DNA from 2 places in the Mesorhizobium sp. WSM1386 genome. Region 1 is predicted to be linked to the other one. Evidence: predicted binding sites of a transcription regulator. Region 1 holds the regulator's gene; the other holds the start of a gene.
The links. The regulator PhoB, encoded in region 1, activates phosphate uptake and scavenging genes when phosphate is short. The targets are predictions, from matches to a motif close to TGTCATNNANCTGTCAT.

Region 1 (15,395 bases):
GCAATCGGCGCGCGCGGCAAGCGCGAGCCCGGCAAGGCAGCAGTGCATGGCGACGCCTTGCCACATACTGCCGACATGGATCGCGCCGAGGGGCTTCGCCAGCTTGTCGAAGCCGGCTCGGACTGGATCTGGGAGACCGATGCGGAGCTGCGCTTCTCCTGGCTTTCGCAGGGCTACCAGGCGGCGACGGGCATCGATCCGGCCGATGTGCTTGGCCGGTTCCGCTTCGATTTCCTCAACCAGGTCCTGAAGGGCAATCGCAGCGCGGCAGCGCATCTGAAGGATATGCAGGCGCGCCGACCGTTCCGCGACTTCGTCTATGAGCTGAAGGGCGGCGGCGCCGACTGCCGCTGGGTGCTGACCTCAGGCTTTCCACGCTTCGACAGCGAAGGAAAATTTGCCGGCTATCGCGGCATCGGCCGCAACGTCACCGCGCTGGCCGCCGCCTTCGAGGAGATGGCGCCGAAACAGGGCGAAGACGTTTCCTCGCAAAGCCTAGCCAACCTTCGCACGATGGTCGATTCGATACCGATCGGCGTGCTCGTCCTCGATGCCCACATGCGCGCGGAGGTGATCAACCGCGCCTTCCATGACTTCTGGAGGATCGATCCAAACCGCGCCGGGATCGGCTCCAGCTTCCGCGAGCTGATGGAAGCCAGCCGTGCCATCGATCCTTTCGGTGCCGACGAGACTGCCTGGCAGCGCCATGTCGCCGAGCGCGAAGCCGAGATCAAGGCCGGCGTCGCCGGCTCCAGGCAATTGCCGCACAATGATGGGCGCACGCTGGTCGCCTCACTGGCATCGCTGGCCGGTGGCAAGCGGCTCATTTCCTATGTCGATGTCACCGACATGAAGGGCCGCGAGACGGAAGCCGAGGATGCCCGCAAAAACCTTGCAACCGTTCTGGAATCGCTGCCGGCAGGCGTCATCATCTACGACCGAGATGACAAGTTCGTCTTCGCCAACCGCAAGCTGCAGGATTCGCTGCCGGCACTGAAGCCATACTGGCAGCCTGGGCGCACTTTCCGAGAGGCGCTGGAGTTCGGCCACTCGGTCGGCTATTTCCGCTCGAGCGGCGATGCCGTGGTCGACAGCCTTTATGCGGTCGATACCGAACGCTGGCTCGACGGCATGCTGAGGCGCTACCGTTTGCCAAATTCTTCCTATGAGCGTCTCAATGCGGATGGACGCTGGTACCAGGTCTACGACATGCGCACCGATGACGGCACGTTCATCGGCGTGCGCGTCGACATCAGCGACCTCAAGAGCCGCGAGGCCGCCTTGCGCGACTCGATGCGCCAGATCGATCTGTTCCGGCACGTCATGGACGAGCTGCCGGTGGCCGCCTTCATCAAGGCGCAGGACCTGAACATCGAATTCGTCAACAAGGCCTGGTGCGCGCTGACCGGCCTCGCCAAGGAAGACGTCATCGGCCGGACCGACTGGCAATTGTTCGGCGCCGAGGAAGCGGAAGGCTTCAGCCATGACGACGCCGATGTCGTGGCGACCGGCAATGTGCGCGAGGTCGAGGAGCCGGTCACCCATCGCGACGGCACGGTGCGGCAGTTGATGACGCGCAAGAGCCGCCTGGTGGCCAGCGACGGCTCGGTGCACCTTGTCGGCTCCAGCACCGACATCACCGATGTCAAGGCACGCGAGCGGGCGCTGGAAGAAAGCATGCGCGAGAACGAGGTGTTCCGCAGCCTGATCGACAACGTGCCGGTGTCGATCTACGCCAAGCGTTCCGACCTCAGGCAGTTCTACGTCAACAAGGGCTGGTGCGACCTCACCGGTCTCGGCAAGGAAGAGGCGATCGGCAAGACCGACGTCGAGATCTTCGGGCCGGACGGCGAGGCCTTCGTCGCCGGCGACCTGGCCGTGCTGCGCACCGGCGAAACCCAGGAGATCGAGGAGACGGTGACGCTTGCCGATGGCAGCGTGCGCCACCAGTTCGCCCGAAAGGGCGCGATGATCGCGTCCGACGGTTCGCTCTATCTGATCGGATCAACCACCGACATCACCGAATTGAAGATGCGCGAGGCCGAATTGCGTGAGGCGCGCCAGCGTGCGGTGCTCGCCGACCGCGCCAAGTCGGAATTCCTCGCCAACATGAGCCATGAGATCCGCACGCCGATGAACGGCGTGCTGGGCATGGCCGAACTCCTGGCCAAATCCAATCTCGATCCAAAGCAGAAGACGTTCACCGATATCATCGTCAAATCGGGCAACGCGCTTTTGACCATCATCAACGACATCCTGGACTTCTCCAAGATCGATGCCGGCCAGCTGGTGCTCGATCCGTCGCCCTTCAATCTCGCGGAGGCGATCGAGGACGTCGCGACGCTGGTGTCGACACGCGCCAAGGAAAAGGATCTCGAACTCATCGTGCGCATCGAGCCGAGGCTCGGAAGCCTGTTCATCGGCGATGTCGGCCGCATCAGGCAGATCGTCACCAACCTGCTCGGCAATGCGGTGAAATTCACCGACGAAGGCCATGTGCTGGTCGACGTGACCGGCGAACGGATGCCGACCGGAACCAAACTGACGATCTCGGTCACCGACACCGGGATCGGCATACCCGAGGAAAAGCTGAAGCTGGTGTTCGAGAAATTCAGCCAGGTCGACACCTCCTCGACAAGGCGGCACGAGGGCACCGGGCTTGGTCTCGCCATCACCTCGCGGCTGGTCGAGCTGATGGGTGGCAAAATCGGCGTGGAGAGCGCCGAGGGCAAGGGTTCGACCTTCTGGTTCGAGGTGACGCTGCCCAGCGCCGAACAGCAGAACGGGCAGCGCATCATGCCGGTGGATGTGACCGGCGCTCGCGTGCTGATCGTCGACGACAATGCCGTGAACCGCGCAATCCTGACCGAGCAGATGACGTCGTGGACATTCGATTCATGCGCGGCTGAAAGCGGCGCCGAGGGGCTCAAGGTGCTGATCGCCGCCGCGGCCTATGGCGTACCGGTCGACTGCGTCGTGCTCGACTACCAGATGCCTGGGATGAGCGGCGCCGAAATGGCGCGCATCGTGCGAAACACCGCCGGCCTCGCCAACACCCCGATCATCATGCTGACCTCGGTCGACCAGTCGCTCGCCAACACCAGCTACCGCGATCTCGGCATCGACGCACAGCTGATCAAGCCGGCGCGCTCGTCGGTGCTGCTGGAAACGCTGGTCGCGACCGTCCAGCGCCATCGCCACACCACGGTTGGCCACGCCGCCCAGCCATCGGCAGGCGAGGCGCCTAATGCGCCTCAGCGGCCGCAATTGGCGCTGTCCGAGCAGCGCGCGCAATTGCAGCCGCCGGCGGTTCGTCCCAGGCTGCCCGCCGTCGGCGGTGACGGACAGAGGCTTGATATCCTCGTGGCAGAGGACAATGAGGTGAACCAGATGGTCTTCACCCAGATCCTTGGCGAGACCGGCTACGGCTTCGAGATCGTCAGCAACGGCCGCAAGGCACTCGACGCCTTCGGCAAGCTCAATCCGTGCATGATCCTGATGGACGTCTCGATGCCGGAGATGAGCGGTCTTGAAGCGACGGCCGCGATCCGCCGGCTGGAGGAAGAAACCGGCACGCATGTGCCGATCGTCGGCGTCACCGCGCATGCGCTCAAGGGCGATCGCGAACGGTGCCTGGAGGCGGGCATGGACGACTATCTGCCCAAACCGATCAGCCCCAGGGCCCTCTTGGAGAAGGTCGAGCGCTGGGTCGGCGCCAGCCGCCAGGTCCAGCGCAACGCGGGATAGCACCGCGTCGCGGATTCGCGGCATCTGACGACGCAAGCCGAGGGAATCAGTAGGAGATTCCCTGCTACCCCCGCGTGCAATGGCTATGGTGCGATCGCACCATATCAAAGGCTGTGCCTAGCCGGGACAATGGCGACATCGAATTCCGCTCATCCAGTTACGGGCGGGAGCAGCGACCGCCGGCAAGGAACAGCGTCACTCTACCCCAACGGACCTGTTTTCGGCGATGGCCCGGCCACGACACGCTCTGGCCTCGAGCAACGCACTCCCGTCCGGATTTTCTTCATCCTTGAAAGCCCCGTCGAATCCGGCGGTGGCTGCGCCCGGCGGACGGCCCAAGCCCATGATTCCGGGGACAAACTCGGATCGGCTCGCGAACCAGCCGCGCCACCGCCTTTGCCGGCTCCGGCGACGCGTTACCGGGCTGACATGAAACTGTCATGCGACTGTTATAATCGGAGGCTATTGGCCTCAGCGGGCGCTGGCAAGAAATGGCGCCGAGAGACCATCTTCCGAACAGGAGCAGGCCACATGAGACATTTCATCCGCTCGGCGGCCGTTGCGATTGCAATGGCTGCGGCGTCCACCATCACCCTTTCCGCGGCAAAGGCAGCTGACCTTTCAGGCGCCGGCTCGACCTTCATCTATCCGGTGTTCGCCAAGTGGGCCGACACCTACAAGAAAGACACCGGCGTCGGCCTCAACTACCAGTCGATCGGTTCCGGCGGCGGCATCAAGCAGGTCATCGCCAAGACCGTGACCTTCGGCGCCACCGACAAGCCGATGTCCGATGCCGATCTGGAAAAGAACGGCCTCGTGCAGTTCCCGATGGTGATGGGCGGCATCGTGCCGATCGTCAACCTCTCCGGCGTCAAGCCGGGCGAACTCGTCCTCGACGGCAAGACGCTGGCCCAGATCTATCTCGGCGCCATCACCACCTGGGACGATGCCGCGATCAAGGCGCTGAACCCCACCCTCACCCTGCCGTCGACCGCCATCGCCGTCGTGCACCGCTCGGACGGCTCGGGCACCACCTTCAACTTCACCGACTACCTGGTGAAGCTCTCGCCTGACTGGAAGGACAAGGTCGGCTCGGACACGGCCGTCGAATGGCCGACCGGCGTCGGCGCCAAGGGCAGCGAAGGCGTTGCAAATACCGTCAAGCAGACCGACGGCGGCATCGGCTACGTCGAATACGCCTATGCCAAGCAGAACAACCTGTCCTACTCAAAGATGGTGAATGCAGCCGGCAAGGTCGTCGAGCCGTCGCTCGAATCCTTCGGCGCTGCCGCTTCGAACGCCGACTTCAAGACTGCCAAGAACTTCAACGTCATCATCACCAACGAGCCCGGCGACACCACCTGGCCGATCGCGGCTTCGACCTGGGTGCTGATCCACAAGGTTCCCGATGACGCTGCTGCCACCGGCGAAGCGCTGAAATTCTTCGCCTGGGCCTACAAGGACGGCAAGGAAACCGCCAAGGCGCTCGACTATGTGTCGATCCCCGACAGCGTCGTCGACCTGATCAAGGCTTCGTGGAAGACCGACATCCAGGCCGACGGCAAGCCCGTCTACGCCGGCGAGTAACATCTCTGGAGGAGCGCCGCGCCCGCGGCGCTCCTTTTCCTTCAACTCGAAAGAGCCGAGCTTGACATGAGCGCTGTCCAGGAAGCCTTGCCAGCCATCCGAGGTTCGCGCGACGCCATCGTCAGGCGGTTTGCGCTGACAGACGCGATCTTCCACGCAATGACCCGCGCCGCCGCGATATTGGTGCTGGTGCTGCTCGGCGGCGTCGCGATCTCGCTGTTTGCCGGCTCTTGGCAAGCCCTCTCGACCTTCGGCTTCTCGTTCCTGACCAGCGAAAGCTGGAATCCGGTGACGGAGAAATTTGGCGCGCTGGCGCCGATCTACGGCACCATCATCACCTCGGCAATCGCCATCCTGATCGCCGTGCCGCTCGGCATCGGCATCGCCATCTTCCTCACCGAGCTTTGCCCGCGCCCGCTGCGGCGCCCGATCGGCATGGCGGTGGAATTGCTCGCCGGCATTCCCTCGATCATCTACGGCATCTGGGGCCTGTTCGTGCTGGCGCCGTTCCTGCAGACCACGGTGCAGCCGTTTATCATAAGCGTGTTCCACGGCGTCCCCGGCCTCAGCAGCCTGTTTGCCGGCCCGCCCTACGGCATCGGCCTGCTGACATCGTCGATGATCCTCGCCATCATGGTGCTGCCTTTCATCACCTCGATCACGAAGGACGTCTTCGACACGGTGCCTCCCGTGCTGAAGGAATCGGCCTACGGCATCGGCTGCACGACCTGGGAAGTGACCCGCCGCGTCGTCATTCCCTACACGCGGATCGGCATCATGGGCGGCGTCATGCTCGGCCTTGGCCGCGCGCTCGGCGAAACCATGGCGGTGACCTTCGTCATCGGCAACGCGCACCGCATCTCGACGTCGCTGTTTGCGCCCGCAACGACGATCTCCGCGACCATCGCCAATGAATTCACCGAGGCGGTCGGCGATCTCTACACGTCTTCGCTGGTGGCGCTCGGCCTGATCCTGTTCGTCATCACTTTCCTGATCCTTGCCATCGCACGCTACATGCTGATGCGCATCGACGCCCGCACCGGAGCCTGAACCGATGTCGACAGCCACGTCGCTTCACCAGAGCCGCAAGCGCAAGAACGGCGTGATGATGACGCTGTGCGTCGCCGCGGCCGGCATCGGCCTTGCCTGGCTGGCGCTCATTCTCGGCGCCCTGCTCTACAAGGGCCTGTCGGGTGTCAATCTTTCAGTCTTCACGGAAATGACCCCGCCGCCAGGCGACGCGGGCGGCCTGCTCAACGCCATCTATGGCAGCATCGTGATGACCGTCATCGGCATCATCGTCGGCACGCCGATCGGTGTGCTGGCCGGCACCTACATGGCCGAATACGGCCGCTTTTCGAAGCTCACCACCGTTGTGCGCTTCATCAACGATATCCTTTTGTCGGCGCCGTCGATCATCATCGGCCTGTTCGTCTACGAATTGATGGTCCGGCCGATGGGGCACTTCTCGGCGATCGCCGGCGCCGTCGCGCTGGCCATCCTGGTCATCCCCGTCGTCGTGCGCACCACCGAGGACATGCTCAATTTGGTGCCCAACGCCTTGCGCGAAGCCGGCACCGCGATCGGCGCGCCGCGCTGGGTGGTGATCCGCTCGGTCGCCTACCGCGCCGCGCTTTCCGGCATCGTCACCGGCATTTTACTGGCCATTGCCCGCATCTCCGGCGAGACGGCGCCGCTGCTGTTCACCGCGCTCAACAACCAGTTCTGGTCGAGCAATCTCAACGCGCCGATGGCCAGCCTGCCTGTCACCATCTTCCAGTTCGCTCTCAGCCCCTACGAGGAATGGCAGCAACTGGCCTGGACCGGCGCACTCATAATTACATTGACGGTTCTCGCGCTCAGCATCTTTGCGCGCAGCCTGACCGGACGCAGAGAGGACAAATGAGCCAGATGTTGTCTCCAGACATGACGATCGCCGCCGAGGCAGCCGCCAAGGCAAAGATCGAGGTCAAGAACCTCAATTTCTACTACGGCCAGTCGAAGGCGCTGAAGGACATCACGCTGTCGCTGCCCGAACGCAGCGTCACCGCCTTCATCGGACCGTCGGGCTGCGGAAAGTCGACGCTGCTGCGCGTCTTCAACCGCATCTACGAGCTCTATCCCAGGCAGACCGCCGAGGGCCAGGTGCTGCTCGACGGCAAGAACGTTCTCGACCGTTCGCAGGACCTCAACCTCTTGCGCACCAAGATCGGCATGGTGTTCCAGAAGCCGACGCCGTTCCCGATGTCGATCTACGAGAACATCGCCTTCGGCGTCAGGCTCTATGAGAAGATCAGCAAGGCCGAGATGGACGGCCGCGTCGAACAGGCGCTGAAGCGCGCGGCACTCTGGACCGAGGTCAAGGACAAGCTCAATGCCAGCGGCCTCAGCCTTTCGGGCGGCCAGCAGCAGCGGCTCTGCATTGCCCGTACCGTGGCGGTGAAGCCGGAAGTCATCCTGCTCGACGAGCCGGCCTCGGCGCTCGATCCGCTGTCGACCGCCAAGATCGAGGAACTGATCGACGAATTGCAGGCCGACTACACGATCGTCATCGTCACCCACAACATGCAGCAGGCGGCGCGCGTGTCGAAGCAGACGGCCTTCATGTATCTGGGCGAACTGGTCGAGTTCGACAAGACGGAGAAGATCTTCACGTCGCCCCGCGAAAAGCGCACGCAGGACTACATCACCGGCCGCTTCGGCTGATCACGCATACGAGGACCAGGATCATGGCCGAACACACGGTTGCAGCCTTCGACGAAGATCTCGGACAGATCAGCAGGCTGATCAGCGACATGGGCGACCTCGCCGGCTCGATGGTCGGCGGTGCCACCAAGGCGCTGCTGAACTCCGACAATGCGCTCGCCCAACGCGTCGTCTCCGATGACGCGATCATGGACGCGCGCCAGCGCGAGCTGGACGACCGCGCCATCACGCTGATCGCCAAGCGCCAGCCGATGGCCGACGATCTGCGCCACGTCGTCGGCTCGATCCGCATGGCCGGCGATCTCGAACGCATCGGCGACCTTGCCAAGAACATCGCCAAGCGCGTCGGCACGGTCGGGCTCTCCGCCACGCCGCGCGACCTGTCGCACTCCATCGACGCGATGGCGCAGCTGGTGCTGATCCAGGTTCAAGGTGTCATCGAGGAATATGCGGCGCGCGATGCCGCCGCACTGGCCAAGCTGCGCGCCGACGACGAGCGTATCGACGTCAAATACACTTCGGTGTTCCGAGAACTGCTGACCTACATGATGGAAGATCCGCGCAACATCACCGCCTGCACGCATCTTCTGTTCTGTGCCAAGAACCTCGAACGCATCGGCGACCACGTGACCAATATCGCCGAGAATGCGTATTATGTGCTGACCGGCACGCAGCTGCCCGCCAATCGCCCGAAGCAGGACGAAACCGCGATGTCGGCGCCGGCGGCATAGCAGGGGTGACCAGCCGATGATCGCGCCACGCATCATGGTGGTGGAGGATGAGGAGCCGCTAGGGGTGCTGCTCCGCTACAATCTGGAATCGGAAGGCTACCAGGTCGAGGTGGTGACGCGCGGCGACGAGGCGGAGATCCGCCTGCAGGAGAACGTGCCCGACCTTCTGGTGCTCGACTGGATGGTGCCGGCGGTGTCCGGCATCGAACTCTGCCGGCGCCTGCGGATGCGGCCCGAGACCGAGCGGCTGCCGATCATCATGCTGACCGCGCGGGGCGAGGAGAGCGACCGCGTGCGCGGCCTGTCGACCGGCGCCGACGACTATCTGGTCAAGCCGTTCTCGACGCCGGAATTCATGGCACGCGTCAAGGCGCTGCTGCGCCGCGCCAAACCTGAAGTGCTGTCCAGCGTGCTCAAGGTCGGCGATATCGTGCTCGACCGCGAATCGCACCGCGTCTACCGCAAAAAGAGCGAGATCCGGCTCGGACCGACCGAGTTCCGCCTGCTCGAATTCATGATGCGCCATCCCGGCCGCGTGTTCTCGCGCAGCCAGTTGCTCGACAATGTCTGGGGCGAGACGATCTACATCGACGAGCGCACCGTCGACGTGCATGTCGGGCGGCTGCGCAAGGCGGTCAACAATGGCCGCATGCCGGATGTGATCCGCACGATTCGTGGGGCGGGCTACGCGATCCGGGAAGATTAGGTTCTTCGGCGCGGAAGGTTAGACAGTCGGATTTCGTGCTTAAGCCGGATCGCTTTACCTTGGCGATTCGCGAAAACGTCCATTGCTTCGTCCTCCACGGGCGGAGCAAGGAGCGAAGCGACGCGGCGTAGACCCGAGGATCCATGCCGCGACTTCGAAGCGTTGCCTCGGTGCGGAATTCTGCTCCGCTGCACTCCGTGGCCAAGGTCGCGGCATGGATCCCAGGGTCTCCGCGACGGAGCTTCGCTCCTGCTCCGCCCAGGGATGACGAAGTCGTGAGGCTTTGTCCAACCCACGGGTGTTACGATGGCTTCGATTTCACGCCACGTTCTTCCCAGCGGCGCCCCCTCTCGCCTGCGCGCCTGGCGCGAAAATTTCCTGGTCGACGAAGGTCAGAGCGCGCATGGCGCAGCCTTCGCGGATCAGCGGCAGTTCGTTCGGCTCGGTGTCGAAGGAGATCGATTCCGAGTGCTGGCCACCGGCGGTCCGGGCAATCGCCTCGCGCAAGGCCGGCTCGATCAGGTCGAAGGCGGCGGCGCTGACGCCGACCATGGCGACGGGGGCGGGATCGATTAGCGCGAACAGGCTGCCCAGGCCATAGCCGAGCGCCTCGCCGGCCTTGCGATAGGCCTGGCGCTCCGGGCCGTCCTTGTCGCGCGCCGAGGCCGCCAGCGTCCGCATGTCGGCGTCGCTGACGTCGACCGGTTCGGTGTCCTCGCCAAGCTGCCTCGCATTGCGCCAGATAGCATAGTTGCCGGCATAGGCCTCGACGCAGCCGCGCCGTCCGCAGCGGCAGAGCGCGCCGCCCGGCCGGTGGATCATGTGGCCGAACTCGCCGCCCGAGGAGTGGGTGCCGGTGAACAGTTCGCCCTTCAGCACCAGGCCCATGCCGATGCCATGCGACAACAGGATGGCGATGAAGTCGTCGCGGTAGCGCTCGGGATCGCGCCAGCGCAGCGCCACCGCCATCATGTTGCAGTCGTTTTCCATGGTGGCGGGGATGCCGAACTCGGCTTCGAATATGTCGGCGAAGGCGATGTCGGTCTGCGGCGTGATCGGCGACCACAGCATGGCGCGCGCCTCGGTGTCGGTGATGCCCTGGATGGCCAGTGCGATGCGGGCGACGCTGCGGACGTCGACGTCGGGATCGTCGATGCGGCGCCGCACGATGGCAACGCATTCGCCGATCAGCGCCTCGCGCGACATGGTCAGCGTGTCCAGCCGGCGCTGTTCCTCCGATATCACCTGGCCGGCATAGTCGATGACGGCGACCGACAGGAAATTCAGCGACAGCACCACGGTCATCACCGCCGCCGCCTCCGGGTTGAGTGTGAGGCCGACCTGCGGTCGGCCGCGTTTCAGCGACCCGGCCTCGCTCGGCTTGCCCTCGGTCAGGACGCCTTCGCCGATCAGGTCGGAGGAGATCGCCGAGATGGTCGAGTGGCTGAGACCGGTGGTGGCGGCGATCTCGGTGCGCGAAGGCTGACCGGCACGGCGCACGGCCGAGATCACCATGGCGCGGTTGCGCCGGCGCAGATCGTCGTGGCGGATTCCGACCGACATGTTTCCCACATCCTCCCGGTCGCCGCGGCCTTTCGTGCCTCCCGAAGGCCGCCAGCGAAGCCGCCAAATACTGGCAGAAGCGCCGCACGCTGTCATTATTTATTCCGGAGCTCGAAAAAAAGTCCGAGGCACCTCAAAATCCATCAGAATCATTGTTGACAGTGTTCCGGCGATGGACCAGTGTTTTTTCGAGGCTCGAAAAAATAGGGCCTTTGTGCCGGCCTTAGGGTCAGTTTGGTCGCGCCATACGCGGCGCAGGGAGGAATATCATGAAGAAATTCACAGCCGCCATCCTGGCGGGTGTCGCCATGTCGCTGACGCTTGCGTCGGTCGCGCAGGCGAAGGACAAGGTCATCGGTGTTTCCTGGTCCAACTTCCAGGAAGAGCGCTGGAAGACCGACGAGGCCGCGATGAAAAAAGCGATCGAGGCCGCCGGCGACAAGTACATTTCCGCCGACGCGCAGTCCAATCCCGGCAAGCAACTCACCGATGTCGAAAGCCTGATCTCGCAAGGCGCCAATTCGCTGATCATCCTGGCGCAGGACGCCTCGGCCATCGGCCCGGCGGTGCAGAAGGCATTGGACGAAGGCATTCCGGTCGTCGGTTATGATCGCCTGATCGAGAACAAGGACGTCTTCTACCTGACCTTCGACAACAAGGAAGTCGGCCGCTTGCAGGCCAGCGCGGTGTTCAAGGCCAAGCCGGAAGGCAACTACGTCTTCATCAAGGGCTCGGGTGCCGATCCGAATGCCGACTTCCTGTTCTCGGGCTCGATGGAAGTGCTCAAGGAAGCCATCGACAACGGCAAGATCAAGAATGTCGGCGAAGCCTATACGGACGGCTGGCTGCCCGCCAACGCCCAGAAGAACATGGAACAGTTCCTGACCGCCAACGACAACAAGGTCGACGCGGTGGTCGCGGCCAATGACGGCACCGCAGGCGGCGTCGTCGCGGCGCTGACGGCGCAAGGCCTTTCCGGCACCGTGCCGGTGTCCGGCCAGGACGGCGACCATGCGGCACTCAACCGCATCGCGCTCGGCACCCAGACCGTGTCGGTGTGGAAGGACGCGCGCGAGCTCGGCAAGAATGCCGCCGAGATCGCCTCGCAGCTGGCCGACGGCAAGAAGATGGCCGACATCGCCGGTGCGAAGGACTTCACGACGCCTGGCGGCAACACCGTCAAGTCGCTGTTCCTGACACCGGTTGCGATCACCAAGGACAATCTCAACGTGGTCATCGACGCCGGCTGGATCAAGAAGGACGAGGTCTGCGCGGGCGTCGCCGCTGGCAGCGTCGCGGCCTGCAACTGATCTCGAAGACGTCAGACAATGAAACGCCGCGGCTGCCAGGCCGCGGCGTTTTTTCAAGAAGATTTGTGTTTCCGCCGCTGGCGGGTAACTTCCAGGCTCTATTCCGGCATCCGCGCCAGACGGCAAGCCGGCGGGAGGATTTCATGACCGACACGACCTCAAATGCACCGGCCGACACCGCGCGGGCATCGGAACTTGGCGCGGTCGCCCGGTTTCTGAAGGCAACCGAACTCGACACACGCATGCTTGGCATGGTCGGTGCGCTGCTGGTCATCTGGATCGGCATTCACATCCTGTCGGGCGGACTGTTCCTGACGCCGCGCAATCTCTGGAACCTGTCGGTGCAGACGTCCTCGGTCGCGATCATGGCGACTGGCATGGTGCTGGTCATCGTCATGCGCAACATCGACCTTTCGGTTGGCTCCGTCGAAGGTGTGATCGGCATGATCATGGGCGTGGCGCAAGCCGAATCCCTCATTCGCGTCATCGGCTTCCAGCTTGGAAATCCCTGGCTCTGGATCATTGCACTGGCCGCCGGCGTGGTGCTCGGTCTCCTGATCGGCGCATTCCAGGGCTTCGTCATCGCCTACCTCGAAGTTCCGGCCTTTATCGTGACACTGGGCGGCCTGCTGGTCTGGCGCGGCATGGCATGGCTCATCACCAACGGGCGCACGGTCGCGCCACTCGACGCCACATTCCAGCTGATGGGGGGCGGACCGAGGGGCTCGATCGGCGCCACCGCCAGCTGGATCATCGGCGCCGTTGCTTGCGCGGCTGTCGCTTTCGCGCTGCTCAACGGTCGGTCGCAGCGCAAACGGTTCAACTTTCCGCTGCGTCCGGTCTGGGCGGAAACCTTTCTCGGCGTAGTCGCCTGCGCCGCCATCCTTTGCGCGGTGTGGATCGCCAATTCCTATCCGTGGCCAATCGGCATCGTACGCCAGTACGCACAGCAGAACGGCATCGCCATTCCTGAAAATGGACTGTTCATCGCCCACGGCATTGCCATACCGGTGCTGATGGCGGTCGCGGTCGGCATCGTCATGACGTTCATCACCAAGCGCACCCGTTTCGGCCGCTACGTCTTTGCCATCGGCGGCAATCCGGAGGCCGCCAATCTCGCCGGCATCAACACCCGCTGGGTTACGATGAAAGTGTTCATGATCATGGGTGTGCTGGCCGCGATCAGCGCGGCGATCTCGTCGGCCCGTCTTAACGCGTCGACCAATGCGCTGGGCACGCTGGACGAGCTTTTGGTGATTGCCGCCGCCGTGATCGGCGGCACCTCGCTTGCCGGCGGCTCCGGAACGGTGCTCGGCGCCATGCTCGGTGCGCTGCTGATGCAGTCGTTGCAGTCCGGCATGGTGCTGCTCGGCATCGACTCACCGCTGCAGAGCATCGTTGTCGGCGCCGTGCTCGTCGTCGCGGTCTGGCTCGATACCGTCTACCGCAAGCGGGTCTAGGGAAGGAGAACCATCATGGCCGACAACACCGCTCCCGCATCTGCTCCCGCCGGCACGTCGCTGGTCGATATGCGCAACATCTCGATCGCCTTTGGCGGCATCCGTGCCGTCGACGACGCCTCGATCGATCTTTTCCCCGGCGAGGTCGTGGCGCTGCTCGGCCACAACGGCGCGGGCAAGTCGACCCTGATCAAGATCCTGTCCGGCGCCTACAAGCGCGATGTCGGCCAGATCTTCGTCAATGGCGAGGAAGCGGCGATCTCCAACCCGCGCGACGCCAAGAAATACGGCATCGAGACGATCTACCAGACGCTGGCGCTGGCCGACAATGTCGACGCCGCCGCCAACCTGTTCCTCGGCCGCGAGCTGATGACCGCCTGGGGCACGCTCGACGACGTCGCCATGGAGGCCGAGGCGCGCAAGGTGATGGGGCGGCTCAATCCCCGCTTCCAGCGCTTCAAGGAGCCGGTGATCAAGCTGTCTGGCGGACAGCGGCAATCGGTGGCGATCGCGCGCGCGATCCTGTTCAACGCCCGCATCCTGATCATGGACGAGCCGACCGCCGCACTCGGTCCACAGGAAACGGCGCAGGTCGGCGAACTGGTCAGGCAGCTCAAGTCGGATGGCATCGGCATCTTCCTGATCAGCCACGACATCCATGATGTGTTCGAACTGGCCGACCGGGTCTGCGTGATGAAGAACGGCCAGGTCGTCGGCACCGCGCGTACCACCGACGTGACGCAGGACGAGGTGCTCGGCATGATCATTCTGGGTAAATGTCCTCCGGGAGCCAGTCCTGGGCCGGGTGCGCTGAAGATCGCCGCCTGAGGCCTTTTGGCGGTCCCATCGACCCGTCGGGCACGGTTGCCGCTCACGTGATGTATCAGTGATCACGATGGCATGGCATTGCCATTGTGTTGACCCGGCGATTTGCCCATAAAGGCCTGATATCGCTCATGGACCGCATCATCCGTTGAAGAAGCTTTTTCCAATCGTCGCGTTCATCGTGGTCGCGCTGATCAGCATGACCATGGCGGGGTTTGCCTATTTCGCGACGCAGGAAGCCGCCCGCATCAAGTTCGAAGGGGCGGCCGACGATGCGCTCAACCGAATCGAGAGCCGTATCGACCTGCATCTGTCGCTGCTGCGCTCCACGCAGGCTCTGTTCGACGCCCGCAACGGCGACATATCGCAGAATGAGTTCAAGGCATTCTTCAACGCGCTGGATATGAAGGACAATTTCGCCGGCCTGCGCGGCATAGGGTTCCTCCAACTCGTCAAGACGGGCGACGAGGCGGCGGTCGAACGCGATATCCTCCACGATTTCGGTGCCAGCCATCCGGTCTATCCGGATACGACGCAGCCCTGGCGCGCCCCCATCACTCTGTTCGAACCGCTGGATCCCTCCAACCAGGCGAGTATCGGCTACGACATGTTCAGCGAGCCGGTGCGGCGCGCGGCGATCGAAAAGGCAATGGCGGACGACCAGCAGCACGCGAGCGGGCTGGTGCAACTCGGCCAAGGCACCGGCGCCGCGCAGACCTTCACCGGCTTCCTGGTCTTCGTGCGGCTCAACGTCGAAACC
Region 2 (15,395 bases), 300 kb from region 1:
TGTCGACCAGCGCAACGGGCGTCTGCGCCTGGATCGCCGCCAGTGCGACGCCGGCCACGGCAAGCACGGCCACCACCGGCATGATCAGGCGCGAAAACCGGCGCAGGAAGGGTGCCGCATGTGCGGACGAACCCTTTAGCGCCAGGCCGAGCGGTACCAGGGCGCCGGCCCAGAAAGCAATGCCGATGCCGTGCAGGAACACCAGCGGCCGCGTCAGCCATTGCGGTTCGGCCGCACTGGCATGGCCGCTGGCGGCAAGCGCAACGCCGACACCGGCGAGGCCCGCAAGGGCGAATGGCCTGGCGACCACGCGCGGTCCGGCCAGCGAAAGCAGGCCAAGCCCCAGTGCGATCAGGGCGATCAGCACCGTCCAGCCGAAGCTGGTGCCAAGCCCGGTTCGCCAGATGACCGGCTGCGCCAGGTGGGAGAGCGGCGCCCCGAGCGCATCGAGACCCTGAAAGCCCAGCGAAAGCGGCGCCGCCACCAGCCCGCACAGGACCGCGGCCGTGACGAAGCGCTGACCGGCCCGTGCTTCACCGGCCAGCCAGGCAAGCGCGAAGGCTCCGCCAACACCGAGGAAAAGGCCCGTGTAGAGGAATATCTTGCCGATCCAGATCGCCGACCGCAGCGGCCACTCGACCGCTTCCGACACGACCGGCGGCTCGCTTGGCGCGCCAATCGAAAACAGCAGCGAGCCGCTGACCGGATGGCCGTCGGCGGAAATGACGCGCCAGCTCAGCACATGCGTGCCGGATTTGAGTGCCTGCGGATTGCCGATCTCGACAGTCTGGTCGCTGAGGCGGAAATCGGTCAACGGAACCGGCGTGCCGTCGGGCTTCACCAAGGTCAGCACCAGTGGCGAGACCGGCTCGCTGAAGGTCAGCGAGAACCGCGCCGGAGCCTGCGCCAGCACGGCGCCATCGGCCGGATCGGTCTTGATCAGCGCTGCGTGGGCAAAAGCCTGATTTGTCGAGGCCATGACGATAAGCGCCATGACCGCGGCGAGCAGCCCGCCGGCGGTCCAGCCGACGCGCTTGCCGGTCATTGCGGCCCTTTGAAGTGGAAATATCGCGCTCATGTCACCGCCATCGAACCGGCGGCGCACCTTGCGGACGGAGTGCGCCGCCAGGAGATCATTTCTTCGGCAACAGCTTGATGCCGGGCGCCGGATTCTCCAGCGCGTCTTCATCCTGCCCCGCCGCCGGGATTTCGATCCAGCGGTCGGCGGCGCCGTCGCATTCCTGCACCACCGGGAAGTAGAGTTTCTGGCCGACGGGCAGGTCCGCCGTCAGCGTCGCGCGGAAGACGAACTCGTCGTAGAATTCATCCGGCAGGCTGCCGCCGCTCCAGTCGAGTTCCTTGACCCCATCGGTCACCGCCTGTCCGTAGAGCTGGTAGGACTTTTCGTATTTGCCCTTCTTGGTCTGCAGCGTCCAGCCGGGCTTCGGCATCGGCTTCACCGCGATCACCCCTTCCGGAATCTGCACGCGCACGGCGGTCGTCGCCTTGCCCTCGCAACCATGCGGCACGCGCAGGACCGCCTTGTAGGTCGAGCCGACGGCCGCTTCCTGGGTTTCGAGCGTAATGTGCGCGAAGGCGGCATTCGTCCCCAGCGCCAGAAGTGCGCCGGCCGCCAAGAGATACTTGTTCATGATGGTCCCTCTGATCTCAAATTGTAGAACTGGCAGGATCAATTGGCGCGGTCGTCCATGCCGCCGCCCATGCCCTCGACCGCGAACTCGACGCTGACGGTGCCGGCCTTCTCGAAAGTCAGCGTGGCGGAGAATTTTTCGCCCTGCTTGGGTTGCCGCTTCAGGCCGATGAACATCAGATGATAGCCGCCGGGCGCCAGCGCCACCTTGCCGCCGGCCGGAATCTCCAGGCCGCCGGTAACCGGCCGCATGGTCATGACGCCATCCTTGACGCCCATTTCATGCAGCTCGGCTTTTTCAGAGACGTCGGAGGAAATCGACAGCAGCCGGTCCGATGTGCTGCCCTTGTTGGTGATGGTGAAATAGCCGCCGGCCACCTTGGCGCCGGCCGGCGTGGCGCGCGACCAGGGATGTCCGATCTCGAGGTCGCCGACCTTGAACTCGTGCGCCAGGACGGCCTGGGCGCCCAGGAGCACAAGCCCGAAGGCCAGTGCTGCAATGCCGAATTTTTCACGCAAGCGCGAGACGATGCGGCCGAACATGATGTCCGCCACGATGTGGAGGGAATAAGACATGGTTGCTCCATGAATTGGCGATCGCGCCGATGCCGGCCGCGAACAGTTTGATCTTTGGATGGGTGCGCCCGCGAAAGGTTCCACCGGGCGAACAAGCTCAGGCCGCCGGAGGCGCGCGGGGATTCGACGGCGAGCGCTCGCGGGCGAAGTCGAGATGGATGCTTGCCGGAAAGACGAAGGCGACCGCTTCGAAGGACAGGCCTGCCAACCCCAGGCCAGTATCGAGCGGCGGGGCATGAACGGACGAAAACATGCTGCAGCCAAGCGTGCAGCAGGCCGGCAAATGAGATGGGTGCTGGTCTTCGCCAGGAAGCTGCGTGGCGCCATCATGGGTACAGATGACGTTGCCGAAGGCATCGAGCTGCGCGGTGTTCGGCCCGATGCCGAAGGCGAAGGCGCCGAGCGTCGACTGGAGCAGCAGCAGATAGGCCGCGACAAGCGCGACCGGCATGTTCCACCGTCTCCCCTTCTTGTTCAAACGACTTGCCTGTTTCAAACGACTTGCCTGTTCAAACCATCTGGAGAGATACCTATCACGCCCGCGGAAGGTCGAAAATCGCCAAATCCAGACTGCGGCAACACGGCACGATCAGGATTTTTGCGGCCGGCTTTCGGGGATCGACGTCAGCAATGTCTGGCGCGCCGACTTCAGGTGCTTGCGGCAGGCGGCGTCGACCTTGCCGAGATCGCGCGACTTGAGCGCCTCGATATAGGCAAGATGCTCGCCGACCGCGACTTCATTGCGCTCGCGTTCCTGCGCCTTGTTCCATTGGTAGTGGTAGTGGAAGATCATGGCGATGACGTCGTAGAAATCGACGATGAAGCGGTTGTGCGAGGCACGATGGATGAGCCGGTGGAAGCGCTCATCCAGCTCGGAGAACTCGTTGAAGCGCGTCGCGATCTCGCTTGCCAGGAGACGATGCTCCCCGTCCAATCGATCGAGATCGGCCCAGACCGGACTGTCCTGCGGCAGCGCCGCGAAGGCGGCGGCCGAGCGCATTTCGAACATCTCGCGGATTTCGGTCAGTTCAAGTGCAAAGGCCCGTGTAAAGCCCTTCAGCACCCAATGGCTGTTGCGGCGCTTCTCGATCAGGCCGAAACGGGAGAAGCGGATCAGGAACTCGCGCACGCTGGTGGTGCCGACGCCGATCTCGCGCGCCAGTTCGAGCTCGTTGATCTGCATGCCGGCCTCGGCGCCGCTGGCGAGCAGCCGCCGCATGAAGGACCGCTCGATGATCTCGGCCAGCGTGTCGGTCTCTTCCTCGGGGAAGAAATCATCGGGACGCGGATCGCGCAGCACCGTCTTGGCACGCTTGTTCCAGGCGATCAGCCCGGTTTCTTCCATGCGCGTCAGGATGCTGCGCACGGTCGTGCGGCTGACGCCGAGCAGCGCGCCCAGCTCAGGCTCCGACGGCAGGCTGCGCGTCTCGTCGAGCAGCCGGAGACACCTGTTGTAGGCATCCTTGTAGACGTTATTGCTCTTCGACATCCCCTGACCCAATCATGCCGGCGCTTGCGGCTGCCGGCTTGAAGCGCAATATGACGTTCACATGACCCTGAAAAGCGGAATCGCTTTCGCCAGGGACTCGCCCACCGGTTGCAGCACCACTCATCCAAGGCGGAGCCGCCACGAAAAAACAATTGACGCAAAACTGTTTTTTCCCGATAAAAGACATTAACTCTTAACAGGCGCGTGTCAATCCGCCCGCGCATCCCAGGATCACCCAGGAAACGCTCGTGAACGCCTCAAACACCATTCTTCTGTCCCCCGCCGACAATGTCGCGGTTGCCAATGGCCGCATCGAAATGGGCACCGTGCTGCCAGGCGGCGCGCTTGCCAGCTCCGTCATCGAACCCGGCCACAAGGTCGCGATCAAGCCCATTCCCGCCGGTTCCGCGGTGGTCAAATACGCCCAGGCGATCGGCCGCGCCACGCAGGATATCGCGCCGGGCGAGCATGTCCATTCGCACAATCTGGTATTCGAGGCCGGCCGTCTGCCGGTGGTGCCGCCGAGCGAGGCCGAACACGCGACCGAAGCCGATCGCGCCCGCACCTTCATGGGCTATCGGCGCGCCGACGGCCGTGCCGGCACGCGCAACTTCATCGGCATCATCGCCAGCGTCAATTGCTCGGCCACCGTCTGCCATTCCATCGCCGACACCGCCAACCGCACCTTGCTGCCGAAATATCCCGGCATCGACGGCTTCGTGCCCATCGTCCACGGCCAGGGCTGCGGCATGAGCGGCACCGGCGACGGCATGATGGTGCTGCACCGCACGCTTGCCGGCTATGCCCGACATCCCAATTTCGGCGGCGTGCTGATGGTTGGCCTCGGCTGCGAGGTCAACCAGCTCACCCTCTACGGCCAGAAGGGTGCGGCCGCGGGAAAGCGCCATTTCAACATCCAGGACGCCGGCGGGTCGCGCAAATCGGTCGAAAAGGCGATGGGCGTGCTGGCCGAGATCGCCGAGGAGGTCGGCCAACTGAAGCGTGAGCCGATCCCGGTCAGCGAGATCGTCGTCGGCCTGCAATGCGGCGGCTCCGACGGCATGTCGGGCATCACCGCCAATCCGGCACTGGGTGCGGCCGTCGACATATTGGCCGGCGTCGGCGGGATCGGCATCCTGTCCGAGACCACGGAAATCTATGGCGCCGAGCATCTGCTCGCCTATCGCGCCGCGACCCCCGAGATCGCCAAGAAGCTCGACGGCTATGTGAAGTGGTGGGAAGACCACGTCGCCAAGCATGGCGCCTCGATCGACAACAACCCCTCGCCCGGCAACAAGCGCGGCGGCCTCACCACCATCCTGGAAAAGTCGCTGGGCGCGGTCGCCAAGGGCGGCCAGACGCCGCTCAACGGTGTCTTCGGCTATGCCGAGAAGGTCATCGGCAACGGACTGGTGTTCATGGACACGCCCGGTTACGATCCGGTCTCGGCCACCGGCCAGGTCGCGGGTGGCGCCAATGTCATCGTCTTCACCACTGGCCGCGGTTCCTGCTTCGGCTGCCGGCCGACACCATCGATCAAGGTCGCCACCAACTCGACCATGTATCACCAGATGGAAGAGGACATGGACGTCAATTGCGGCGTCATCGCTTCGGGAGAAAAGACCATCGCCGGCATGGGCCGCGAAATCTTCGAACTGATCGTCGAGACGGCTTCGGGCCGCAAGACGAAGAGCGAGGATTTTGGCTATGGCGACAACGAATTCGTGCCCTGGCATCTCGGCGCGACGCTCTAACGTCGACTGAATATCTGGTAGACTTGCCGGGCCGGACAACGGCCGGCAACGGGGAGGTTGTGCATGGAAAAACGCCGCATCGGCCAGACAGCGCTGGAGGTCACCGAGGTCAGCTTCGGCGGCGCGGCGATCGGCGGCCTTTACCGCGCCTGTTCGCGCGAGGCGGCAATGGAGACGCTGCAAGGCGCCTGGGAAGCGGGCTTGCGCTATTTCGACACCGCGCCCTTCTATGGTTTCGGCCTGTCGGAGCGGCGCTTCGGCGATTTCCTGCGCTACAAGCCGCGCGATTCCTACGTGCTGTCCACCAAGGTCGGCCGCCTGTTCCGCCCGGTGCCCGAGGACCAGGTTCCCGACCATTCCTATGTCGATCCGCTGCCCTTCGCGCTCGACTACGACTATTCCTATGACGGCATCATGCGGTCGATCGACTTCAGCTATGCCCGGCTTGGCCTGAACAAGATCGACATCCTCTACGTGCACGACATCGGCACCTACACGCACGGCGTCGAGAAGACCAAACTGCACCTTCGCCAGCTGATGGACGGTGGGCTGAAGGCGCTCGAGGAGCTGAAGCGGTCGGGCACGATTTCCGCCTACGGGCTCGGCGTCAACGAGGTCCAGATCTGCCTCGACGTGATGCGCCGGGCGCCGCTCGACTGCATCCTGCTCGCCAGCCGCTATTCGCTGCTCGATCGCAGCGCGGAAGCCGAACTGCTGCCCTTGTGCAGGGCGCAGCAGACATCCCTGGTCATCGGCGGCGTGTTCAACTCCGGCATATTGGCGACCGGACCCGTACAAGGCGCGCATTTCGACTACCGGCCCGCCAACCGCGATATGCTCGACCGTGTCGACGCCATGGAGAAGATCGCCAGCGAAGGCGGCTACCCGCTGGCCGCCGCCGCATTCCAGTTTCCCCTGCATGAGCCGGCGGTCGCTACCGTGCTGACCGGCACCGCCAAGCTAGCGAACCTGACACGAAACCTCGAACTGCTCGACATCGACGTGCCGGGGACGGAATACGCCAAATATCGTCCCTACACGGTGGTCCAGGATCTGACGTGAAGCCGGTATGCCGTCAATGGCGGGCCCCGGCTTCACAAATCCGCGACCTCGTAGGAAGAATGAATATTCCATATTGACTGACACATGGAATTAATATTCCATGTATTTCCAGAACGGAACGGGAGCTTCTGACTGCATTTGGGGAGGAGCGGCGTATGAATGTGTCTTCGCCCGAGATCGGGCGCGAAACACCGCTTGCATCCGCCGGGTCGATGCACTATCAAAACAGCGTAAATGTTTTTTATTGATAAAGTTCTGTTTGGGTCACGCCTATCCGAACGGAGCTTCCGTAACGTTCACCGGGCGACTTAGGGAGGATCCTATGAAATTCGTGACCAGCATTCTCAACCGCCGCGCCGTCATGGCGCTGGCCGCGGCGTCCATGCTCGCCGGCGTCATGCATTCGGCGCCGGTTTCGGCGGCGGACGTGATCATTCCGATCATCGTCAAGGACACCACGTCCTTCTACTGGCAGATCGTGCTTGCCGGCGCCCGCAAGGCCGGCAAGGATCTCGGCGTCAACGTGCCGGAACTCGGCGCCCAGGCTGAAACCGACGTCAACGGCCAGATCTCGATCCTCGAGAACGCCGTCGCCGGCAGCCCGGCCGCGGTCGTCATCGCGCCGACCGAAGCCAAGGCGCTCGGCAAGCCGATCGACGAGGCGGCGAGCAAGGTCAAGATCATCGGCATCGACTCCAGCGCCGACTCCAAGGCCTTCACCTCGTTCCTGACCACCGACAACGTCCAGGGCGGCCGCGTTGCAGCGGACGGTCTTGCGGCGGCCATCGGCGCGGCCAATGGCGGCAAGGTCGAAGGCAAGGTTGCCTTGATCACCGCACTGCCCGGCGCCGGCTCGCTCGAGCAGCGCGCCCAGGGCTTCAAGGAACAGCTCAAGGCCAAGTATCCCGGCCTTGAACTGGTCGCCGACAAATATGCCGACGGCCAGGCCACGACCGGCCTCAACATCGCGACCGACCTGATCACCGCCAATCCAGACCTGAAGGGCATCTTCGCGTCCAACCTGATCATGGCGCAGGGCGTCGGCCAGGCGATCGCCGAGAACAACCTTGCCGGCAAGGTCGGGCTGATCGGCTTCGACAGCGACGAGAAGCTGATCAAGTTCTTGAACGACGGCGTCATTTCCGGCCTCGTTGTCCAGGATCCGTACCGGATGGGCTATGATGGCATCAAGACCGCGCTCGCCGCCTCGAAGGGCGAAAAGGTCGAGGCCAATGTCGACACCGGCGCCAACCTCGTCACCAAGGCCAACATGAAGGATCCCAAGATCGACGCGCTGCTCAATCCGAAGCTCTAGCATCGGTACAGCCGCACAGTTTCCGGGGCCTGGTGCCCCGGAAACGACAGTCATATCGCTTGGAAATCCGTCAACCTGGGCTAGGCTGCCCCAGCGGGCGTTCAAGAGCCTCGCGGCGTGCCAAATCGTGAGGCCGGTCTGGGAAGCCAGTCTGGGAGGCCCATTTGGGAGGCCCATTTTGGGAGGATTGTCATGACATCGACGGCGCAAGACCTGCACCCCGCCCCCGTTCTGGAGCCCGGCAGGACGATCCTGGAACTACAGGGGCTGGAGAAGAAATATCCTGGCACCCATGCGCTGAAGCCGGTGACCCTCGCCTTCAAGGCGGGTGAGATCCACGCCATCGTCGGCGAGAATGGTGCCGGCAAGTCCACCCTGATCAAGCTTCTGACCGGCGTCATGCCGCGCACCTCGGGCGAGGTCATCTGGGAAGGCAAACCGGCAGCACTCGCGACCCCCCATGAGGCGATGGCGCTCGGCATCAATGCCGTCCACCAGGAAGTCGTGCTCTGCCGCCACCTGACCGTCGCCGCCAACATGTTCCTCGGCGAGGAGAATTCGCGCTTCGGCATCCTGCAGCAGCGCGCCATGGTCAAGGAAGCACAGAAGATCATCGACGATCTCGGCTTCGACCTGCCGGCGCATGTCGTGCTCGGCGACCTCACCATCGGCCAGCAGCAACTGATCGCCGCCGCCCGCGCCACCGTGCGCGGCACCAAATTCCTCATCTTCGACGAGCCGACCGCCTACCTGACCCGCAAGGAGGCCGACCAGCTCTTCACCCTGATCCGCAGGCTGAAATCCGAAGGCGTGACCATCATCTACATCAGCCACCGCATGGAGGAAGTGTTCGAACTCGCCGATCGCGTCTCCGTGCTGCGCGATGGCACGCTGGTCGGCACCAGGAACATCGCCGAGACCGACGACGCCGAACTGGTCAAGCTGATGATCAACCGCTCGATCGAGCAGATCTACCATAAGGAGCATTTCACCCCGGGTGCCGCGATCGTCGAGGCACGCAACCTGTCCGGCAAGGGGTTTGAAAATATCTCGATGACGGTTCGCGCCGGCGAGATCGTCGGACTCTACGGCCTGATCGGCGCCGGCCGCAGCGAATTCGTCACCACCCTCTACGGCCGCCATCGCAAATCGGCCGGCCATATCCTGTGGGAAGGCAAGGACGTTCTGGTCAATTCCGAGCACGACGCGATCAGGCTCGGCATGGCGCTAGCGCCTGAAAGCCGCCGCGACCAGGGCCTCTGTCTCAATCTGCCGGTCGGCTTCAATCTCAACCTGCCGATCTACAAGCGCATCTCGAACAATCTGCTGATCTCCGGCGTGCAGGAAAAAACCCAGGCCGACCGCCAGATCGCCGATCTCAGGATCAAGACCCCGACGCGCAATGCACTGGCCTCCAGCCTGTCGGGCGGCAACCAGCAGAAGATCGTCATCGGCAAATGGCTGGCGCATGGCGCCAAGCTGTTCATCTTCGACGAGCCGACGGTCGGCGTCGATGTTGGCACCAAGGCCGAGATCTATCGCCTGTTCAGCGCGCTCTTGTCGAAGGGTGCCGGCATTATCCTGATCTCCTCCTATCTGCCGGAAGTCTATGAGCTTGCCGACACGCTGCATGTGTTCCGCCGCGGCAAATTGGTGGCGACACACGGGTTCCGCACCGCCGATCACGAGGAAATTCTCACTCAGGCGCTCGCCGAGAAACAAGAAAAGCTGGGAGGACAGATATGAGCACCGAGGCGATTCCTGCTGAAAAACCGAAGCGCAACTACAACGCCTTATTCGGACTGACGCTGCTGGCGCTACTGGTGCTGCTGTGGGTCATCCTGTCACTATCGACATCGAGCTTCGCCTCTGCGAACAACATCTCGAACCTCCTGCGCCAGGGCTCGATGATCGCCATCCTGGCTGTCGGCCAGACCTTCGTCATCATCACCGGAGGCATCGACCTCTCCGTCGGCGCCGTGGTCGGCTTCGCCACCGTCATTGCGGCGATGCTGATCAATGCCGGCATACCAGTGTTCCTCGCCATCCTGATCACGCTGCTGGTGGGCGTCGCCATCGGCCTGTTCCATGGTTTTGGCATCGTCAAGATGGGACTGCCGCCCTTCATCATCACGCTGGCTACGCTGACATCCTTGCGCGGCATCGGCCTGCTGATGACCAACGGCAACTCGATCTCGATCAACAACGATGCCTTCCAGGTATTCTCGCGCAACTCCTTCCTCGGTGTCCCCAATCTGTTCTGGATGGTCATCCTGGTCGGCATTCCCGCCTATGTCTTCCTGCATCACAGCCGCTGGGGACGTTACCTCTTCTCGGTCGGCTCCAACGCCGAAGCCTCGCGCCTGTCAGGCGTCAACGTCCAGCGCACTATCTACATGGCCTACACGCTGTCGGGTCTGTGCGCTGCCTTCGTCGGCGTGCTGTTGGCCTCGCGCATCGGCATCGGCAATCCGACCCAGGCCGAGGGCTGGGAACTGCAGGCGATCGCGTCCTCGGTGATCGGCGGCACCTCGCTGTTCGGCGCGGTCGGCTCGGTGCATGGCCCGCTGCTCGGCGCCTTCATTCTCGCCACCATCAACAACGGCGCAAACCTCTTGAACGTCAACGCCTTCTGGCAACGCATCATCACCGGCGTTCTGATCATCGTCATCGTCTATTTCGACGGCTTGCGCCGCCGCGGTGGCAAATGACCCGCCACTGAAATCGGTCGCCGGCGCGCATCAAAGATGGGCCGGCGACTTCATGACAAACTGGATTAAAGCATGAAAGCCGTCGTCTGCCGCTCGCCCGGCGAGCTTGTCCTGGAAGATCGCCCGGCGCCAGGAGCACCCCCAGCCGGCTGGGCGCTTGTCGCTGTCAGCCATGTCGGCATCTGCGGCACCGATTATCACATCTTCGAAGGCAAGCACCCGTTCCTCGCCTATCCCCGCATCATGGGCCACGAAGTGTCGGGAACGATCGTCGAGGCCGGCGAAGGCGTCGACTTGGCCCTTGGTGAGCCGGTCGTCATCAATCCCTACCTGTCCTGCGGCAAATGCATCGCCTGCCGGCACGGCAAGCCGAATTGCTGCGTCAGGATCGAGGTGCTCGGCGTCCATCGCGACGGCGCCATGTGCGAAAACATTCTTGTCCCGGCCCAAAATCTTTACCCGGCGAACGGCCTGTCGCTGGCGGATGCCGCCGCCGTCGAATTCCTCGCCATCGGTGCGCATGCCGTGCGGCGCTCACGCGCCGATCCCGGCGCCCGCACGCTGGTCATCGGCGCCGGCCCGATCGGCCTCGGCACCGCCATCTTTGCCCGCATCGCCGGGCTCGACGTGACGCTGCTCGACATGAGCAGCGAGAGACTTGCCTTCGCCGCAACCGAACTCGGCTACAAGACTCTCGACGGCTCGCGCGGCGCAGCGCCCGATCTGGTCAGGGACGCGACATCAGGCGAAGGTTTCGACGTGGTCTTCGACGCCACCGGCAACACCCGGTCGGTGCAGTCGGCCTTCGCCCATGTCGCCCATGGCGGCACATTGGTGCTGGTTAGCGTCGTCAAGGACGACATCGTCTTTTCCGATCCGGAATTCCACAAGCGCGAGATGACGCTGGTCGGCAGCCGCAATGCCTTGCGCGCTGACTTCGACCATGTCGCTGCCTCGATCCGCAACGGTGCGGTGCCGCTGGCCAAGCTCGTCACCCACCGCACAACGCTTGACGGTACGCCGCGCGATCTCGCCCGCTGGGCGCATGAGAAATCCGGCCTGATCAAGGCCGTGATCGAGGTGGGGTCATAACATGGCAGACGCCGGACCCGGCCCGAATTGACGACGCTCCGCGCAACGTCGACCCCACTCCGTCTCGGCTTCGCCGAGACGGAGTGGGGAAGGCGGTCCTCAAATGCGCCGCCGCTGACAAGTGAACGCGACCGAGTTGGGCTGATGTCAGCGTGAGCCAGATGATCACGGTCTCGTATAACGCCGGCACTTCCTACAGCGCCGACAGTTTAAGCTCCACCCGCTCGGCCGAGAAACGCGTCTCGGAAAACTGGATCGGCTGGCCGTCAGGCGTAACGTTGACGGCGACCGTGACCAGCACGATGGCACCCGGCTGCAGGCCGAGATCGGCAAGGTCGCCCGCATCGGCGTGGCGCGCCGACAGCACGGTCGATTGCCGGAGATAATCGTCGATGCCGAAATGCATCAGCGACGCGGTGATCGAGCCGGTTTGCGCCATGGCCTTGTCGATGCCGGCAAAGCGCCTGGCATCGAACCAGCTGGCCGCGCGCGACACCGGCCGGCCATCCGCTTCGCCGCGCGTCTCCAGCCTTATCACCTCGGCACCCCTGGCCAGGCCAAGACCCTCGGCGACGCGCTGGCTGGCCGGCTCGACCGAGGAAGCCAGCAGCACGGTGTGCCGCTCCGACGTCTGCCCTTGCAGGCCTGTCGAGAAGCGGGTGCGCGCGCCGATCGGATAGGACAGCCGCTTGCGCGACAGCACGAAAGTGCCGCGTCCCTGCTCGGCCCGCAGAACCCCTTCCTGGACGAGGGCTGATATGGCGCTGCGCACTGTGTGGCGGTTGACGCCATAGCGCTCGGCCAGCGCCACCTCCGGCGGCAGAGCCGTATTCTCGGCGAAATCGCCGATGGCGATCGCGTGCAGGATCTTGTCGGCGATCTGCCGCCACAGCGAAACGCCGCTGCGCCGCTCGATGCCGTCAGCCGCCATCTGCCCAATCATGACTTGCCCCACCCAGCTTCTGTCGCCCCAGCCTTCATGACTTGTCACGCACCCGTCATGGACTCGCGTTAGGTAATATGTATAATTTGTATAGTTGTCTATATCAATAGACAAATTTAGCAAAGAGGAATGCTGCTGATGCGAGGACAAGAAGCCCGGGACCAGGCGGGGCGCAAAGCCGCCATGGCAACGCTGGCGCAATCCAGCGGTGATGACATCGTCCGGCTCTGGAACGAGGCCGGGCTGCCTTCGGAGGCTGAATTGCTGCGTGGCCCCGAGACCGGGCTGGTGACGTTGCGCGGCCGGATCGGCGGTGGCGGCGCGCCCTTCAATGTCGGTGAGGCAACGGTCACCCGTGCCACCGTCCGCCTGCCGTCGGGACAGGTTGGCCATTGCTATGCGCTTGGCCGCGACAAGCAGAAGGCCAAGCTGGCGGCAATAGCCGACGCGCTGTGGCAGGACCCTGCCCGCCGCGCCGAGGTCGAGGCCCGCCTGATTGCGCCTCTTCAATCCGCCTTGGCCACCGCCCAGGAGAAACGCCGCGCCGAGACGGCGGCAACAAAGGTGGACTTCTTCACCATGGTTCGCGGAGAAGATTGATGGAGATCGCAGCGCAATCGATCGAAGGCGGTTTCGCCGATCCGGTCTTCAACGCCCAGGCGGTGTTCCGCGCGATCATGGACGCCATGGCGCGGCCGGGCAGCGTGCAGCCTTTGCCCGCCCTGGCCCGTCCGCCGGCACCGCTCTTGGCAACAGCCGGCGCCATCGCGCTGGCGCTCTGCGATAACGACACGCCGCTCTGGCTCGATCCCGCCCTGCACGCCTCCGCCGCGATCGGCTCCTGGCTCGGCTTCCACACCGGCGCGCCGCTGGCCAACACGCCAGCCGATGCGCATTTCGCCTTCATCGCCACGCCCGCCGAGATGATGGCGATCGACGGCTTTTCGCAGGGAACGCAGGACTATCCCGACCGCTCGACCACCCTGATCCTGCAGGTGGCCGATCTTGCTTCAGGCACCCCGCTGTTGCTTGAGGGCCCCGGGATCGAAACCAGCGCGACGATCGCACCGGCGCAGATGCCGCGCCATTTTGTCGAGCAGTGGAAGCAAAACAATCAGCGCTTTCCGCGCGGCGTCGACATCATCCTCGCCACATCGGAAGGCCTGGCCTGCCTGCCGCGCACGACGCGCATCAAGACGATGGAGGCCTAGGATGTATGTCGCGGTAAAAGGCGGCGAGGCCGCAATTGCCAATGCCCACAGCTTGCTTGCGGATCGTCGGCGCGGCGACCGTTCGGTGCCCGCGCTTCGCCTAGACCAGATCGTCGAGCAGTTGGCGCTCGGCGTCGACCGGGTGATGAGCGAGGGTTCGCTCTACGACCGCGAACTCGCCGCGCTCGCCATCGTCCAGGCGCGCGGCGACATGATCGAGGCGATCTTCCTGGTGCGCGCCTATCGCACCACACTGCCGCGCTTCGGCTACTCGAAGCCGATCGACACCGGCGCCATGCGGGTCGAGCGGCGCGTGTCGGCAACCTACAAGGACCTGCCCGGCGGCCAGCTTCTCGGTCCGACCTTCGACTATACCCACCGGCTGCTCGATCCCGAGCTTGCCACCGGCGCCGAGGTCGCTGCGCCCTTGCAGCGCGAAACGGAAGCGCAGGCGATGCCGCGCGTCTCGGCGATCCTCGCCCGCGAAGGGCTGATCGAGCCGGATGGTGAGATGCCGCAGGATCATGTTCCCGGGGACATCACCCGTGAGCCGCTGGAATTCCCGATGGCGCGCGACATCCGCCTACAGGCACTGTCCCGCGGCGATGAGGGCTTCCTGCTGGCGCTCGGCTATTCCACCCAGCGCGGCTATGCCCGCAACCACCCCTTTGTCGGCGAAATCCGCATCGGCGAGGTCGAGCTGGAGCTCGACGTGCCCGAACTGCCCTTCGCGGTGCCGCTCGGCTGCGTGCGCGTCACCGAATGCCAGATGGTCAACCAGTTCAAGGGCTCGGCCAAGGCTCCGCCGCAATTCACCCGCGGCTACGGTCTGGTCTTCGGCCAGAGCGAGCGCAAGGCGATGGCGATGGCGCTCTGCGACCGCGCGCTGCGCGCCTCGGAACTGGGCGAGGACGTCGTTGCCGCCGCCCAGGACGAGGAGTTCGTCATTTCGCATTCAGACAATGTCCAGGCGACCGGCTTCGTCGAGCATCTGAAGCTGCCGCACTATGTCGACTTCCAGGCCGAACTCGACCTCGTGCGCCGTATGCGCGCCGAGTATGAGGCACGCGAAAATCCGATGGCGAAGGACGAGAAGAAGGAGGCGGCGGAATGACGACGCAATCGACCGACATCGCCACCTACAACTTCGCCTATCTCGACGAACAGACCAAAAGGATGATCCGCCGGGCGATCCTCAAGGGCATCGCCATTCCCGGCTACCAGGTACCCTTCGCCTCGCGCGAAATGCCGATGCCCTATGGCTGGGGCACAGGGGGCGTCCAGGTCACCGCCTCGATCATTGGCCCCGACGATGTCCTGAAGGTGATCGACCAGGGCGCCGACGACACCACCAACGCCGTCTCGATCCGCGCCTTCTTCAAGAAGGTCGCCAATGTCGCCGTCACGACCGATACCGCCAGCGCCACCATCATCCAGACCCGCCACCGCATCCCCGAGCATCCACTGACGGCGGGCCAGGTGCTGGTCTATCAGGTGCCGATCCCCGAACCGCTGCGCTTCCTCGAACCGCGCGAGACTGAAACGCGCAAGATGCATGCGCTGGAGGAATACGGGCTCATGCATGTGAAGC

Region 2: the regulator PhoB is predicted to act here: its motif matches at 12,636-12,652, upstream of phnF (phosphonate metabolism transcriptional regulator PhnF).

What each region holds. Positions count from the first base shown of each region.
Region 1 covers NZ_CM148373.1:1,403,277-1,418,671, forward strand. Annotated here, with positions in the region: gene AC0NIH_RS06890 (PAS domain-containing protein) at 1-3,747, shown strand, start outside; gene pstS (phosphate ABC transporter substrate-binding protein PstS) at 4,279-5,334, shown strand; gene pstC (phosphate ABC transporter permease subunit PstC) at 5,401-6,384, shown strand; gene pstA (phosphate ABC transporter permease PstA) at 6,389-7,240, shown strand; gene pstB (phosphate ABC transporter ATP-binding protein PstB) at 7,237-8,040, shown strand; gene phoU (phosphate signaling complex protein PhoU) at 8,064-8,771, shown strand; gene phoB (phosphate regulon transcriptional regulator PhoB) at 8,788-9,477, shown strand; gene AC0NIH_RS06925 (ROK family protein) at 9,796-11,040, opposite strand; gene xylF (D-xylose ABC transporter substrate-binding protein) at 11,310-12,350, shown strand; gene AC0NIH_RS06935 (sugar ABC transporter permease) at 12,494-13,810, shown strand; gene AC0NIH_RS06940 (ATP-binding cassette domain-containing protein) at 13,826-14,638, shown strand; gene AC0NIH_RS06945 (CHASE domain-containing protein) at 14,784-15,395, shown strand, end outside.
Region 2 covers NZ_CM148373.1:1,702,459-1,717,853, reverse strand. Annotated here, with positions in the region: gene AC0NIH_RS08410 (copper resistance CopC/CopD family protein) at 1-1,078, opposite strand, end outside; gene AC0NIH_RS08405 (YcnI family copper-binding membrane protein) at 1,134-1,652, opposite strand; gene AC0NIH_RS08400 (copper chaperone PCu(A)C) at 1,691-2,227, opposite strand; gene AC0NIH_RS08395 (DUF2946 family protein) at 2,325-2,678, opposite strand; gene AC0NIH_RS08390 (GntR family transcriptional regulator) at 2,817-3,716, opposite strand; gene AC0NIH_RS08385 (UxaA family hydrolase) at 3,965-5,470, shown strand; gene AC0NIH_RS08380 (aldo/keto reductase) at 5,534-6,532, shown strand; gene AC0NIH_RS08375 (substrate-binding domain-containing protein) at 6,855-7,847, shown strand; gene AC0NIH_RS08370 (sugar ABC transporter ATP-binding protein) at 8,040-9,593, shown strand; gene AC0NIH_RS08365 (ABC transporter permease) at 9,590-10,558, shown strand; gene AC0NIH_RS08360 (zinc-binding alcohol dehydrogenase family protein) at 10,631-11,650, shown strand; gene phnF (phosphonate metabolism transcriptional regulator PhnF) at 11,844-12,593, opposite strand; gene phnG (phosphonate C-P lyase system protein PhnG) at 12,732-13,193, shown strand; gene phnH (phosphonate C-P lyase system protein PhnH) at 13,193-13,804, shown strand; gene AC0NIH_RS08340 (carbon-phosphorus lyase complex subunit) at 13,806-14,918, shown strand; gene AC0NIH_RS08335 (alpha-D-ribose 1-methylphosphonate 5-phosphate C-P-lyase PhnJ) at 14,915-15,395, shown strand, end outside.